Regions from separate parts of the Lysinibacillus sp. Y5S-8 genome, predicted to be linked through region 1. Evidence: riboswitches for the same ligand, from Rfam matches in the RefSeq annotation. Region 1 holds a riboswitch; each other region holds the start of a gene.
The links. A riboswitch is a leader RNA that binds a small molecule or an ion and turns the genes downstream of it on or off. The one in region 1 is predicted to bind cobalamin.

Region 1 (4,743 bases):
AGCCCCTTTCTTCACACAATTCGTAATGCCTTCTTCGATGTTCGGTGAAGCAAATTCTAGGAAACATGTTTCCACTAAAAATTGTGCATCAATACGCGGTGTCATTTGTTCAATAAATGTACGTACCTCATCATTTCCTGCTGCTAAACGGCTCCCATGGCCGACAAATAAAATAGCTTTCATCTCTTTTCTCCTTACTAGTCGCCGCACGGAGCTGGCTCTACTTTTATTTTGGAAGACATATCTTGATACGTAAAATGCAATATCTTTTTCACACGTTTAAAATATTTAAATAAACGTTCATTTGGGTGGGCATTTGCTTTATATTCTTCAATAATATCTGTAATTAGTGGAATCAGTTGTTCAGGCTCCAACCCTTCTACAACAGGCTGTGCTGCATGGGCCGTACGACCAACTGGCTTCGCCCCAATAAAGACATCAAATTTACTTTTGCGATAGACAATACCAATATCATCAAATACAGCCCTGTAACAGGCCATACCACAGCCGTTAAAGCCGATATTTAATGTTTTCGGCAAAGACATACCACCTAATTTTTGTTGTATCTCTTCTGCATAAGGAATCGAATCGGCCTTTTCACCATAGCAAAAATCACAAGCCTTCAAGGATAGCACATCACCAATCGGCGCTAATAAAAAGCCTACTTCCTGTAGTTTCTCCGTAATACGTTCAGGGGCAGTCGTTGGGATTTTCAAATGGATTTGATGGTCTGGTGTATATTCCATCGTTCCCTCTTCCCCAACGACCTCTGCTAACGTCATCATTTGCTGAGGTGTGAAAAACTTATTCACCACTCCTGGGCTTACAGCTAATTCAAAAATTGATTCTATTTTTTGCTGTACAAGCTTCGGCGTTACTTTGACTGCACTTGTTCCTTTCACCATTGCGAGTGCCGCTGTAGCCATTTCAAGTGCTGTTTTTTTCGGCTTTGGCGTAGCGGCTACACTGGGTTTATTAAAACGCCCTGCATTAGGATCTGCTGTAAAGTCTTGTCGTGCAGTCCCTGTCTCTTGGTTCATTGCCCAAGGTTCATTTTCTTCACGTAAACGTTGATGTGGACGTAATGGTTGTTTTTCTTCACCCAATGTATATTTACGTTGATAGCCACGTGGTGTAATCATTTTATTGTCATAGAAAAATGTCGACGAATTACCAATAATGACTGTCGTCAGCATTCCAATATCATGCTCCAGCATTTCGGCTAATGTTGTCATCGTCACTTCTTGACGATCGCGGTAAGCACTTTTCACAAGTCCTACTGGTGTGTCAGGCGAACGATACTCTAAGAGAATGCGCTGTGCTTCGACAATTTGTCTTGTTCGGCGACCGCTTTTTGGGTTGTATAAAGCGATTACAAAATCCGCCATAGCGGCTGCCTCGACGCGCTTGGCAATTAAATTCCATGGTGTTAGATGGTCACTTAAACTAATCGTACAGGCATCATGCATAATCGGGGCACCAAGTAAGCTAGCACATGAATTGATAGCAGAAATACCAGGGACAATTTCTACCTCAATCCCCGTTGCTTCTGTCCAGCCTAGCTCAATCAATACCTCATACACTAATCCCGCCATACCATAGACACCCGCATCACCACTTGAAATGACTGAGACAATGCTTCCAGCCTCTGCTTGGCGAACCGCTTCCTGCGCACGGGACACCTCTTCGGTCATTCCAGTACTGACAATCGACTTCGCACTGACTAAATCTTGAATCAACTCCACGTAGGTTTTGTAGCCTATGATCATATCACTTTGTTGTAATGCCTCTACCGCCCGTGTCGTAATATGCTTAAAGTCTCCAGGTCCAAAGCCCACTACGAAAATTTTTCCTTTTTGCGCCATGTTGTTACCCCTCTTTCACCTTTTCGATCCCTTTAATGGCTGTCGTTTGTGCTGTACGCTGTAATGTACCTTCACGAAGTGTAAAGACATGTTCGTTGTATAAGGATTCATGATGTAAATCTTGTACGAGTGTTCTAGCATGCTCTGTTGATGGTACACGATACCAATTCCCTTGCGGATAGGCGATGACCACACAAGCATCCTTGCATCGTCCATTACAGCGCGTTCTTGTTGTATGTATCTCTTGATCAAGTGCTTGCTGTTGTATTTCTTCTCGAATAGCTAGGGTAATTTCCTCCCCACCTTTGTTCATGCAGCTACTACCATTACAAATAAAGAGATGTGTTTTCATCCCCTCTAAATTCCATGTTGTCATCTTCTGTCTCCCCTCATTTGCTTTCTGGAAAAAGAAAAACCTTTACTCTAATTACGGAGAGTAAAGGTTTTGTAGAAGCCAAATAAAAACGAATAAAATAAAATACAGGTACTCGCTCTCGCTTCAACTTCTCCCTCCGAAAAGTTTGCATGCACAATCAAATAAGCAGGTTTCCTGACTTAAGCTTCATTTTACTATCGCGCCTTCCCAAGTTTGCACCAGTGGCTTTGCGATTTCATCAGCTATTACAGTAGCGGGGGCTGTATTGGATTTTCACCAATTTCCCTATTATCTCGAGTTATTCGAGCACTTATCGACGTTTTATATGAAATTTATTATCTTCTTTATAGAATAGAAAACTGTCTCTATCATATCTCATTATTTTAAAATTTCAATATTTCTATAAAAATTTATGACAATTTTATCAATTTTGTGTGTAGACCGGGTATAAAAATTATAATATCTCCTTATTTATGACAATTCAGTAGTTATCAGAATTTTCTCCATTGACCTTCAATTGAAAATATTTTTAAAAAAAGTATAGCATATTTATGGAAAATCATGTTACACTTTGTCGTGAAATCTCACAACTTAATGTTTTTTCGGTGTAAAATACTTATCATTTTGCTTAAAAGGGAAGCCGGTTTGAGTCCGGCGCGGTCCCGCCACTGTATTAGGGAGCTTTATAGAACATGTCACTGTCCAACGGATGGGAAGACCTATAAAGTGTTGAACTAGAGCCAGGAGACCTGCCGAAAAATATGTGATCGTTTCAGCCTACGAGGATAGGTGTGCGGCTTAGCAGATGAGAATGTTATTTGCTTTTTTAGCTATGCACTTTTCCAACAACGGAGAAGTGCTTTTTTATTTACGCACGCTACATTCTAAAAATCTATTAGTAAGGAGGAAAGCTGTTGAAATTTTCATGGTGGAAACTTAGTTATTTTTTATTGGCCTTTTTACTCGTGCCAAAACGTGCCTTTGCTATGCATATCATGGAAGGTTTTTTACCAATCGAATGGGCTATTTTTTGGTGGGTCATCTCTATCCCATTTATTATTCTAGGATTGCGCTCCATTCGCAAAACGATTGAAGAAAACCCTGAAACCAAAATGCTTTTAGGTCTTTCAGGAGCCTTTGCTTTTGTGCTGTCGGCGTTAAAAATCCCTTCGGTTACAGGTAGTTGCTCCCACCCAACTGGTGTTGGACTTGGAACGGTTTTATTCGGACCTCTAGCTATGAGTGTCATCGGAACGATTGTTTTATTATTCCAATCTTTATTATTAGCACATGGTGGGATTACCACTTTAGGAGCGAACGCCTTCTCTATGGCGATTGTAGGCCCATTTATTGCTTACTTTGTCTTTAAAGGGGCTCAAAAAATAGGGTTGTCATTTTCACTAGCTGTTTTTTTTGCTGCGATGCTTGGTGACTTAGGTACATATGTTGTGACTTCTGTACAGTTAGCATTAGCCTTCCCTTCAGAGGTTGGCGGCTTTATGGCATCGTTTACAAAGTTCGCAGGTATTTTTGCCTTAACTCAAATTCCGTTAGCGGTGAGTGAAGGAATTTTAACGGTCATTGTGATGAATTTCTTGAAAAAGTACAATGTCAGCGAATTAAAAATGTTGCGTGTTTTCTCAACAAAGGAGGCACATTAGTAGATGAAACGAAATTTATTACTATTAGCGATTGTTGTGCTGTTAGCTATCATTCCATTGTTTATACAAAAAGGTGCAGAATTTGGTGGTGCTGATGGAGAGGCAGAAGCAGCCATTGGCGAAATCAATGCAGAATATGAACCGTGGTTTGAAAGCTTATGGGAGCCACCAAGTGGTGAAATTGAAAGCTTATTATTCGTGCTACAGGCAGCTATTGGAGCTGGTTTTATTGGCTACTTCATCGGCTATATGCGCGGCAAGCATAAAGAAGGTTAACCATTATGTTACTCATTGATAAGTATGCGTATCTTAATAAGCTAGCGTCCGTTCATCCGCTAGAAAAAATGATATTTTCAATTGGTCTACTTCTCGCAACGCTCATCATGAGAGATGAACGACTTTCACTCATTACATTTTTTGTAATGAGTGCTTTTATCATTTTAGGTGCAAAAATTCCGCTTACCTACTATGTTAAGTTATTATTGCTACCTGGATTTTTCTTACTAACAAGTCTTGTATCCATCTTGCTGTCAATCACACCAGCAACTCATGTATTACCTGCCCATCTGTGGTCTTTTACGTGGATGAATTGGACAATTTTCATCGGAAAAGCAAGTGCCCTATCCGCCCAACAATTGTTCTTTATTGTCCTTGGCAGTATTAGTTGTTTATACTTTTTGATTTTGACCACATCCGTACAAGGGATTTGCTATGTGCTCCGACAATGGCGACTGCCCTCTTTATTGGTTGAGCTTATTGAACTAACCTATCGTTTTATTTTTATATTTTTAGAAAGCATGTACAAAATACATCTTGCCCAGCAAGCGCGCCTTGGCTACCA
Region 2 (4,743 bases), 440 kb from region 1:
GTAATCACAAATTGTCCTGTCTGCAGTAAAACATTGAAAATTACGAAGTTACAGTGTTCTCATTGTCAAACTACGATTGAAAATGAATTTGAATTGTCGAAGCTAGCATCCTTATCACAGGATCAGCTTCATTTTGTGGAAGTATTTTTAACATGTCGAGGGAATATTAAGGAAGTAGAAAAGGAACTGGGCATTTCGTACCCAACTGTGCGAGGCAAGCTAAATGACATTATCTCATCCCTTGGCTATGTCCAAAAGAAGAAAAATGAAGTAGACGAGAAAAAAATTGTAAGCATGTTGGAAAATGGCGAAATCACAACGGATGAGGCCATAAAACTCTTAAAAGACGAATAGGGAGGAATGCTACATGAAAGAGGAAATTACTAAAGTGTTAACCATGATTCAAGAGGGGAAAATTGATGCTGATAAAGGGTCAGAGCTGATTCAAGTGTTACAAGAGAAAGAGGAGTCAGGTAACAAATTTCTGGAAAAAACGAAGTATTTAGATAAAACGTTAAAGGTTCGTGTGGTGTCCACTGAAAATGATAATGTCACTGTGAATTTGCCTATAAAACTTGTCAAGGCTGTGTTAATGGCTGGACACAGTATCGCTGCGAGTATTCCGCAATCGGAAAAATACGTGAAAGATATCGACATCAATCTTCTTCTTGAAGCCATCGAAAATGAATTAGATGGACAAATTGTGGACATAAAATCGGCAAACGGAGATACCGTTTCAGTTTTCATTGAGTAGAGGCGGCTTATGATGCATGTAAAAGTGAAAGCAAAAGACGTTCGCTTTACCGTTCCTGTTCCATATGCTGTGCTAACCATTGTTCTTTCCATTTTGACTTCAAAATGGATTCAGCAAAGTGTCAACAAATGGACAAAGGCATACTTCGACAGAAAAAAAATCGACTTTTCCTTTCCATTCATTGACAAAGAAATGCTCAAGCCTATTATCAAGGAACTACAAAATTATAAAGGGCTCGTGCTAGTAGATGTCAAGGCACAAGACGGTACAGAGGTTAAGATTAGACTGTAATAACCTAATAGTTAAGATGAGAGCATGTTTTCATAAAAAGCATGCTCTTTGTTATTTAAAGAGAATCCTTTGCAAAAGAACTATCTAAATTCCACAATTTGTCCTCTAGATTGTCTAAGAGTGTTTTTGTTCTTTTCTCAAGATGATCTGGTAGCTCATTTTTACTGAAATAGGTAAGATTCAAACTCTCACCATCCCTCACCTCTAATACACCACTGACATTTTTCGCACTATAAAGATGAATAACTGTATAGATTTCATCCCCATTTGGATATTGAAAATAATAATCAGGCCCAGAAAAAACACCAATCAGGTCCAATTCATTCGCTACCAGTCCTGTTTCTTCATGAAGTTCACGAGTAGCAGCTTCTTCTAGCGTTTCATTCAGTTCCATTGAGCCACCAGGTAATCCCCAATCGAACGTATCTGAACGATGTTGAAAGAGAATTTTCTTATCATCGTTGACTACAAGAATTGTCGCCCCGATACTGATAATCGGTCTACTGCCGATGTATTTCCTTAATTCTGAAATATAGCCCATATGTGCTCCTCCTCTATTATTATAAAAAAACTATTCGCCTTTCTTATTATAAAGACCTCTATTTTACTTGTAATCCTTGAAAATGGATTTATTGGTATAGATGAACAATCTTTTTTTGTACAAAATAATGCTCAAAAATGCAGAATAGTCAATCAAAAATGAAAAATAGCTTTTTATAATCAGTCTTTTCTGAATTTTACCTATATTGATTGTTTTGAAAACTCTATGTTAAGGTAAATAGACAAATTGAATATGCTAAATTTTGGTGGTTCAAATGGAGTTCATTCCATTTGATTAAAAGGGAAGTTGGTGAGAGTCCAACACTGTCCCGCAACTGTATTTAGGAGCTCGATAACAAGGCCACTGTTTTGTTTGTCAAAATGGGAAGGTGTTATTGAAGTGTTGATTATAAGTCAGGAGACCTGCCACAAAATAAGCATCAATTGACCTACGAGGATAGGGAGGTGTTAGCTACTGCATGATTTTTGTGAATTCCTGTAAATTCACTGTTATTTGGTCTGTCATGCTTTTGTAGATTAACAACTTCTAAAAAGGGGTAGAAGTTGTTTTTTTGTTGTTCTTTCGTGTTTGAATGGTAACGCTTACAAGAATAATTAAACAAAGGGGCTGTCATTGAATGGAGTTAACTTATTCACCAGGTCTTGATGGGGTCATTGCTGCTGAAACAAAATTATCTTTTTTAGACACTGTAGGAAGTCAAATTGTTATTCGAGGCTATGACTTGATTGAATTATCACAAAGATATTCGTATTTAGACATTGTCTACCTACTACTGCATGGCGAAATTCCTACTGCCGAGCAACAGGCTGACTTACAGGACAAATTAAAAGCACATTATCAGGTTCCACAAGAGATCTTCCAAATTTTCAAGCTCTTGCCTAATGAAACACATGCCATGGATGGACTGAGAACTGGAATTTCTGTTTTAGCAGGCTTTGATCAGCACATCAATGATCGTTCTACTGAAATGAACTTGACGCGAGCTTATAGACTTTTAGGCGGTATGCCTAACATCGTAGCCAATAGCTATCGTGTCTTAAACGGACAAGATGTTGTGGAGCCAGATAGTCAGCTTTCCTATAGCGCCAATTTTTATTACATGATTACTGGCAGAAAACCAACGGCGTTAGAAGAAGAAATTTTTGATCAGTCTCTCGTTTTATATAGTGAGCATGAGATGCCAAATTCGACGTTTACAGCTCGTGTTATTGCCTCTACACAATCTGATTTGTACGGTGCTTTAACTGGAGCTGTCGCATCATTGAAAGGAAATTTACATGGAGGGGCCAACGAGGCAGTCATGTACATGCTTCTAGAAGCCAAAACAGTAGCAGGCTTTGAAGCCTTGCTGAAAAATAAACTGCAAAATAAAGAAAAGATTATGGGCTTTGGTCACCGTGTTTATATGAAAAAGATGGACCCAAGAGCACAAATTATGAAAGAGGCTTTGCATAAATTATGTTTGGCACAAGGGGATGATCGCTTATATCACATGTGTGAAGCTGGTGAGAAGGTGATGGCACAAGAAAAGAGCTTGTACCCAAATTTAGATTATTATGCAGCACCAGTATACTACATGCTTGGCTTGCCAATTGAAATCTATACACCTATCTTTTTTGGCTCACGAACGATTGGCTTATGTGCTCATGTCATTGAGCAGCATGACAATAACCGATTATTTAGACCTCGTGTCCATTATATTGGCGAGCGTCATAACCTTGAAGAATTGTCGGTATAATCAAGTTTTAACAACTCGCCATAGAGCTGATGGGCATTCTGACCAATGCCTATCAGCATACTAGTATATCAAATTCATGCCTTGAAAGGAAGATATAGATGATTAAAACAAATGACATATCTAAGACAGATCAATTACTTACAGATATTGCGGATTACGTAGTAAATACAACTATTACAAGTGAAGAAGCATACGAAACAGCACGCTATGTATTATTAGATACATTAGGGTGTGGCATTTTGGCCTTACAATATCCTGAATGCACGAAACTTCTTGGCCCAGTAGTACCAGGCACAGTCGTTCCCAATGGTACACGAGTTCCAGGCACTTCCTATGTTCTTGATCCTGTAAAAGGTGCCTTTAATATCGGTTGTATGATTCGTTGGCTGGATTACAACGACACTTGGCTTGCGGCTGAATGGGGACACCCTTCTGATAATTTAGGGGGCATATTAGCTGTGGCTGATTATTTGAGTCGCGTGCGTGTTGCTGAAGGGAAAGAGCCACTTAAAATGAAAGACGTATTAGAAATGATGATACAGGCCCATGAAATACAAGGTATTCTCGCATTAGAAAATAGCTTAAATCGTGTTGGGTTAGACCATGTACTGTTTGTCAAAATTGCGACAACAGCTGTTGTGACAAAGGCATTAGGTGGCACTCATCAGGAAATTGTCAACGCCTTATCAAATGCTTGGATTGATAATTCGAGCCTACGAACATATCGCCATGCACCGAATACGGGTTCTAGAAAATCATGGGCTGCTGGTGATGCAACAAGCAGGGCAGTACACTTAGCCATGATGGCTGTGAAAGGCGAAATGGGCTATGCAACGGCCTTATCTGCACCTGGCTGGGGCTTCCAAGATGTTCTCTTTAATAAGCAAGAATTAAAGCTTGCTAGACCACTAGCATCTTATGTGATGGAAAATGTTCTATTTAAAGTTTCTTATCCAGCTGAATTCCATGCACAAACAGCTGCCGAATGTGCCGTTCATTTACACAATGAAGTGAAAAATCGTTTACAGGACATTGAACGCATTCAAATTACGACCCATGAATCCGCTATACGAATTATCGATAAGGAAGGACCTCTTAATAACCCAGCTGATCGTGATCACTGTCTTCAATACATTACAGCAATAGGGCTTATCTATGGCGATATTACAGCAGACCACTATGAAGATGAAGTGGCTGCAGATCCACGTATCGATAATTTAAGAAATAAAATGGTGGTTGTGGAAAAACCCCAATATACAATTGATTACCTAGATCCTGAGAAACGTTCGATTGCCAATGCTGTTCAAGTTTATTACAAAGATGGCACATCATCTGAGCTTATTGAATGTGAATATCCTTTAGGACACCGTTTCCGTCGTGAGGAAGCATTCCCTCAAA
Region 3 (4,743 bases), 450 kb from region 1:
GGTAAAACTAAATGAGCGAGTGTGCCCTTTCCGTTTGTCGGAAAGAGCCCTAATTTTAAGCTAAATAGATAGAGCAGTAGGAAACCTAACCAAAATGTTGGAATGGATACGCTCAATATGCTAAAGAATCTAATGATTTTATCGATGATGGCATACTTAGACAATGCACTCATAATCCCTAATGGTATACTGAATACTAAAATGAGGACAAATGCGGCAAGAGCTAATTCAATGGTTGCAGGTAATTTCGCGAATAGCTCATGTGCTACTGGTAGTTTACTCACAAAGGATGTACCAAAATCTAGCTGTAAAACGCCTTTTCCCCATAGTAAATATTGAAGAACGAAAGGTTTGTCCGTCCCTAGTTCTTCACGTAATGCCTGAACAGCTTCCTCGGTTGGAGCAACTCTTGCCAATCGTAGGATGACCTCAGCAGGCTCTATCGGTACAAAACGAATAAATACAAAGGTTAGGATGGAAACTCCTAGTAAGACAAACGGCAAAGTCAAAATTCTTTTTAAACAAAACATCCATGTCGATTCATACATGCTGTCACTTCCTACTCACTCCTATGATAAAGAGAGAGCTGTCTTTGCAAGACATACTCTCTCTTTTATTTTTATTACTCTTTATCCATTTGTGCATAGGGAATATCATATTCAGATGCACGTGGAGCAAAATCCTTCATATACGGTTGATAAATTACATTATTTGTTTCGTAAGAGATAGGATAGAAAAGTGCTTGATCATGGAATATGGATAAAATATCCGTGTAAAGCTGCACTCGTTCCTCTTCATCTGTTCCCACTAATAATTGATGGATTTTCGTATCGATGTCTGTGGCGTTAGGTAAGCCTAATTTTGCCTCATAAACACCACTAGCATTTGGCGTAGCTGACTCATTTGCAAAGCTATGTGGATCGGTTGGTGGTCCGTTTGTACGCCAGAAATTAATATCCACCTGATCATCCATTAATTTTTGAAGACCGACCATCACATCTGCACCTTCTAAGTTCAACTGTACCCCTATTTTTGCTAGTTCACCTTGCATTAATTCCGCCATTGGCTTTTGGATTGCATCTGTTGCGATGTAGATTAAATCTAATGATAATGGTTGCCCGTTTTTCGAACGAATTTTTTCGCCCTTCTGTAACGTCCACCCTGCCTCATCTAGTAGTTGCTGCGCTTTTTCAGGATTATATAAGATTGGTGCTAACTCTATATTGGCATAAGGAATGGCATCCCAAAATAATGTGTTAGCCACTTTTTCTGTACCATGTGTAATACTGTCAACCATTTGTTCCTTATTGATAGCATATTGAATGGCCTGACGAACCTTTAATTCGGCTAACGGACCCGACTGAGTATTGAAGAGTAACGCTTTCGTAGACAAAGGCTCAGAGGTAGCGGTTTTGTATTTACTGCTATCTTTTAAATACGTATAGTTATCTAAACTAATGATGCCACGACCATAAATTAAATCTAATTCCTCGTTTTCAAATGCTAATGAAATCGATTCTGAATCTGGGATAATTTTAACTTTAATTTGTTCTACGAGAGGCTTTTCTCCCCAATAGTTTTCGTTGCGACTAAATAAAGCATATTCATCTTTTTTGTACTCGGTTAATACCCATGGACCTGTTCCAATAGGTGCCTTGATCGAATCTTGTGTCGCATCTCCGGCTGGGAATCCATTATCCCCTAAAAAACGGAATGGTCTTACAAAGGCAAGCTCGTTTAAGACAGGATAATAAGGTTCATCTAATTGCAAGCGAATTGTAAAATCATCCACTTTCACAACCTCTTTCATATGGTTGACCATACCCATCCAAGAATGCATGTCCCGATCCGCTAATACTGCATTGAAATTACGAATCACATTATCTGCATTAAACGCAGTTCCGTCTGAATACTTAACATCTTTTCTTAAATGAAAAGTATAAGTAGTTTTATCTTCTGATATGTCCCAGCTTTCAGCTAGCTTTGGGCTAACAGTTCCATCGTCGTTGTATTCCACCAAGGATTCATAGACCATCGCTTGTGCGGTCATTTGATTGGGTAAATATGTATGGGGGTTCAAAGGGCCGACATCTAATGGCCACCCAATTGTTATCATTTTTTCATTTGTTTGCTGTGTTCCTGTCTCTCCCTTTTCTTGATCTGTGCTTGTACAACCAGCAAGTACGCTGAAAGTTAACACAAGGATGAAGGGAAGTACATACTTAGTCAATCTCATTTTCTGTCTCCTATCTCTATTCGTGGTACAAATGAATCTACTTATAGATAGATGGAAAGAAGGTATCAACAATGCGTTCAAATTTTTCGAGCTAACGAGTAGAAGTTGATCTGCATTGTGCTAACACCTTTTCAAAGTTTGTGATATCCGCTAGAGGCTTTAGACACACCGACATTGCCATAGGACGTGGTGCTTTTTGACGTTCAGAGGGCATTTAAACAGCCATTGACTATTTATCTTCTTCTATAGAAAAAGAAGTCTTCTGTATGTGCCACTACCAAAACATTTGCTGAATCAAACTAAAAAAACCTTATTCTAAAAAAGAATAAGGACAGAAAAACTTACAATGAGTAAGCCTCCATCCATCTCCCTATCTTTCGTAGATCATCAATGAATCTCCTTACAAGCAGGCATTCTGGCTCATGAATCATGATTTTGCTTCACCTTCCCAAGTAATCACTCAGTGGTATTTGAAACAAAACTCCTCATTTACAGCTGCGGGACAGCATGGGATTTACACCCATTTTCCTTTTAATTGAATGAAAGTCTTTTTCACTCAAACTTGTAATGATCGCTATGAAATTCGTTATAAACATAACATGCTCGATTGTTCACGTCAATTTTATTTTCTGAATATAATAAAAATCTTAAAAGAATGAAACAACAAAAGACCAGGTCCCTTTTTTCCTGGTCTTTGTTGTATTTCGGAGAGAAGATGTAGTAGTTGTAGTAGATTTATAAAATGATGTCGTTATCTCGAGATAGATTGTTGTACTTCCTGGCGTAATGTTTTCGTTGCAGCAACCATATTAGCCAAAGCCGCAACAGTTTCAGTTTCTTTTCTTGTTTTTAAACCACAATCTGGGTTCACCCAAAATTGATGGCGATCTAACACCTGTAAACTATCTCTCATAATAGTTAGCATTTCTTCCTTGCTTGGCACACGAGGACTATGAATATCATAAACGCCTAAGCCAATGCCCTTTTGATAAGGTTGCCCTTGCAGTGATGTAATGAGCTCCCCGTGACTTCTTGATGTTTCAATGGAAATCACGTCTGCATCAAGTGCACTAATCGGTTCGATGAAATCGTTAAATTCGCAGTAGCACATATGTGTATGGATTTGTGTTTCATCTTTGACACTAGCTGTAGCCAGCTTAAAGGAATTAACAGCCCATTCTAAGTAAGCTCCCCATTCTTCTTTTCGTAGCGGTAAACCTTCTCTTAGAGCTGGCTCATCCACTTGAATAATTGAAATACCTGCGTTTTCTAGTGCCTCAACCTCTTTGCGAAGTGCTAATGCAATTTGATAAGCGACATCTTTACGTGACAGATCGTCTCGCACAAAGGACCAATTTAATATCGTCACTGGTCCTGTCAGCATACCTTTTACAAAGCGCTTTGTTAAGCTTTGAGCATAGGCTGACTCTTTTACAGTTATTGCTGACGACCACGCAACATCTCCATAAATGATCGGTGGCTTGACACAGCGCGAGCCATAGGAAACGACCCAAGCTTTTTTTGTAAAGGCAAAGCCAGTCAGCTTTTCACCAAAGTATTCAACCATGTCTGTACGCTCAAATTCACCGTGAACGAGTACATCGATATCTAGTTCCTCTTGTATCGTAATCCAGCGTTTTGTTTCCTGCTCTATAAATGCTTCGTAGGCTTCATTCGATAATTGTTTTTTACGCCAAGCATTACGATTCCTTTTCACCTCATCAGATTGTGGGAAGCTTCCGATTGTCGTTGTTGGAAATAGCGGTAACGCTAACGCTTGCTGCTGCATCTTTTGACGCTGAGCAAATTCACTATGTCGTTCAAAATCTTGCGTTGTCACAGTTTGAACTGCTTGATGGATCAACTTGTTTTGACGGATTGGATGGTTTTTTAGAGCCTCAATTGCCTTCATACTTTCAGAAAAATTATGCTGTAAGATACCCTCTGTATCTCGTCTACATTTAGTTAGCTCCGTGATTTCTACAATCTTTTCATCTGCGAAGGCTAAGGCATGCTTCAGAACAGGGTCAATCTCATTTTCAAGAGCAGTTGTGATCGGTACATGTTGTAGATTGCTGGATGGTTGAATCCATAGCTCTGATGCATTACTTAAATGCTCAATTGCCTGAATTGTAGCATTGACCTCCGCTAAGTTGGAACGCCAAATATCACGTCCATTAACAACCCCGACTGCCAATACTTTGTCCTGAGGGAAACCATATTGACGAAGTGACTCCATATTTCCTTTATAGCCATGAACAAAGTCTAGGCCAAATCCTTCTACAGGCAATGTAATCAATGTTTCATAGCCGCATAATGCTTCAAAATAAGTTTGCAGCATGATTTTCGCTTCTGGAACGGCAACGGCTAACTGGTCGTAAATCTCTTGCACAAGCTTGATGTCTGCTGGATCAAGGGTTGTGACAAGTGATGGCTCTTCTAGTTGAATCCAATTTGCACCTGCCTCCACTAATTCTTTTAATACTTGCGTATAGAGCGGTATTAGA

Region 2: another riboswitch for cobalamin. It lies ahead of mmgD (citrate synthase); the one in region 1 lies ahead of V6670_RS13670 ((2Fe-2S) ferredoxin domain-containing protein).
Region 3: another riboswitch for cobalamin. It lies ahead of nikA (nickel ABC transporter substrate-binding protein); the one in region 1 lies ahead of V6670_RS13670 ((2Fe-2S) ferredoxin domain-containing protein).

The regions. Positions count from the first base shown of each region.
Region 1 is NZ_CP145889.1:2,814,254-2,818,996, forward strand. Features, by position in the region: gene V6670_RS13660 (sirohydrochlorin chelatase) at 1-183, opposite strand, end outside; gene cobJ (precorrin-3B C(17)-methyltransferase) at 198-1,865, opposite strand; gene V6670_RS13670 ((2Fe-2S) ferredoxin domain-containing protein) at 1,870-2,241, opposite strand; cobalamin riboswitch at 2,388-2,570, opposite strand; cobalamin riboswitch at 2,828-3,013, shown strand; gene V6670_RS13675 (energy-coupling factor ABC transporter permease) at 3,156-3,902, shown strand; gene V6670_RS13680 (energy-coupling factor ABC transporter substrate-binding protein) at 3,906-4,178, shown strand; gene cbiQ (cobalt ECF transporter T component CbiQ) at 4,184-4,743, shown strand, end outside.
Region 2 is NZ_CP145889.1:2,372,583-2,377,325, forward strand. Features, by position in the region: gene V6670_RS11530 (DUF2089 domain-containing protein) at 1-354, shown strand, start outside; gene V6670_RS11535 (hypothetical protein) at 368-754, shown strand; gene V6670_RS11540 (hypothetical protein) at 764-1,045, shown strand; gene V6670_RS11545 (NUDIX hydrolase) at 1,101-1,586, opposite strand; cobalamin riboswitch at 1,836-2,031, shown strand; gene mmgD (citrate synthase) at 2,224-3,345, shown strand; gene prpD (2-methylcitrate dehydratase) at 3,444-4,743, shown strand, end outside.
Region 3 is NZ_CP145889.1:2,364,733-2,369,475, reverse strand. Features, by position in the region: gene nikB (nickel ABC transporter permease) at 1-548, opposite strand, end outside; gene nikA (nickel ABC transporter substrate-binding protein) at 623-2,236, opposite strand; cobalamin riboswitch at 2,624-2,817, opposite strand; gene metE (5-methyltetrahydropteroyltriglutamate--homocysteine S-methyltransferase) at 2,988-4,743, opposite strand, start outside.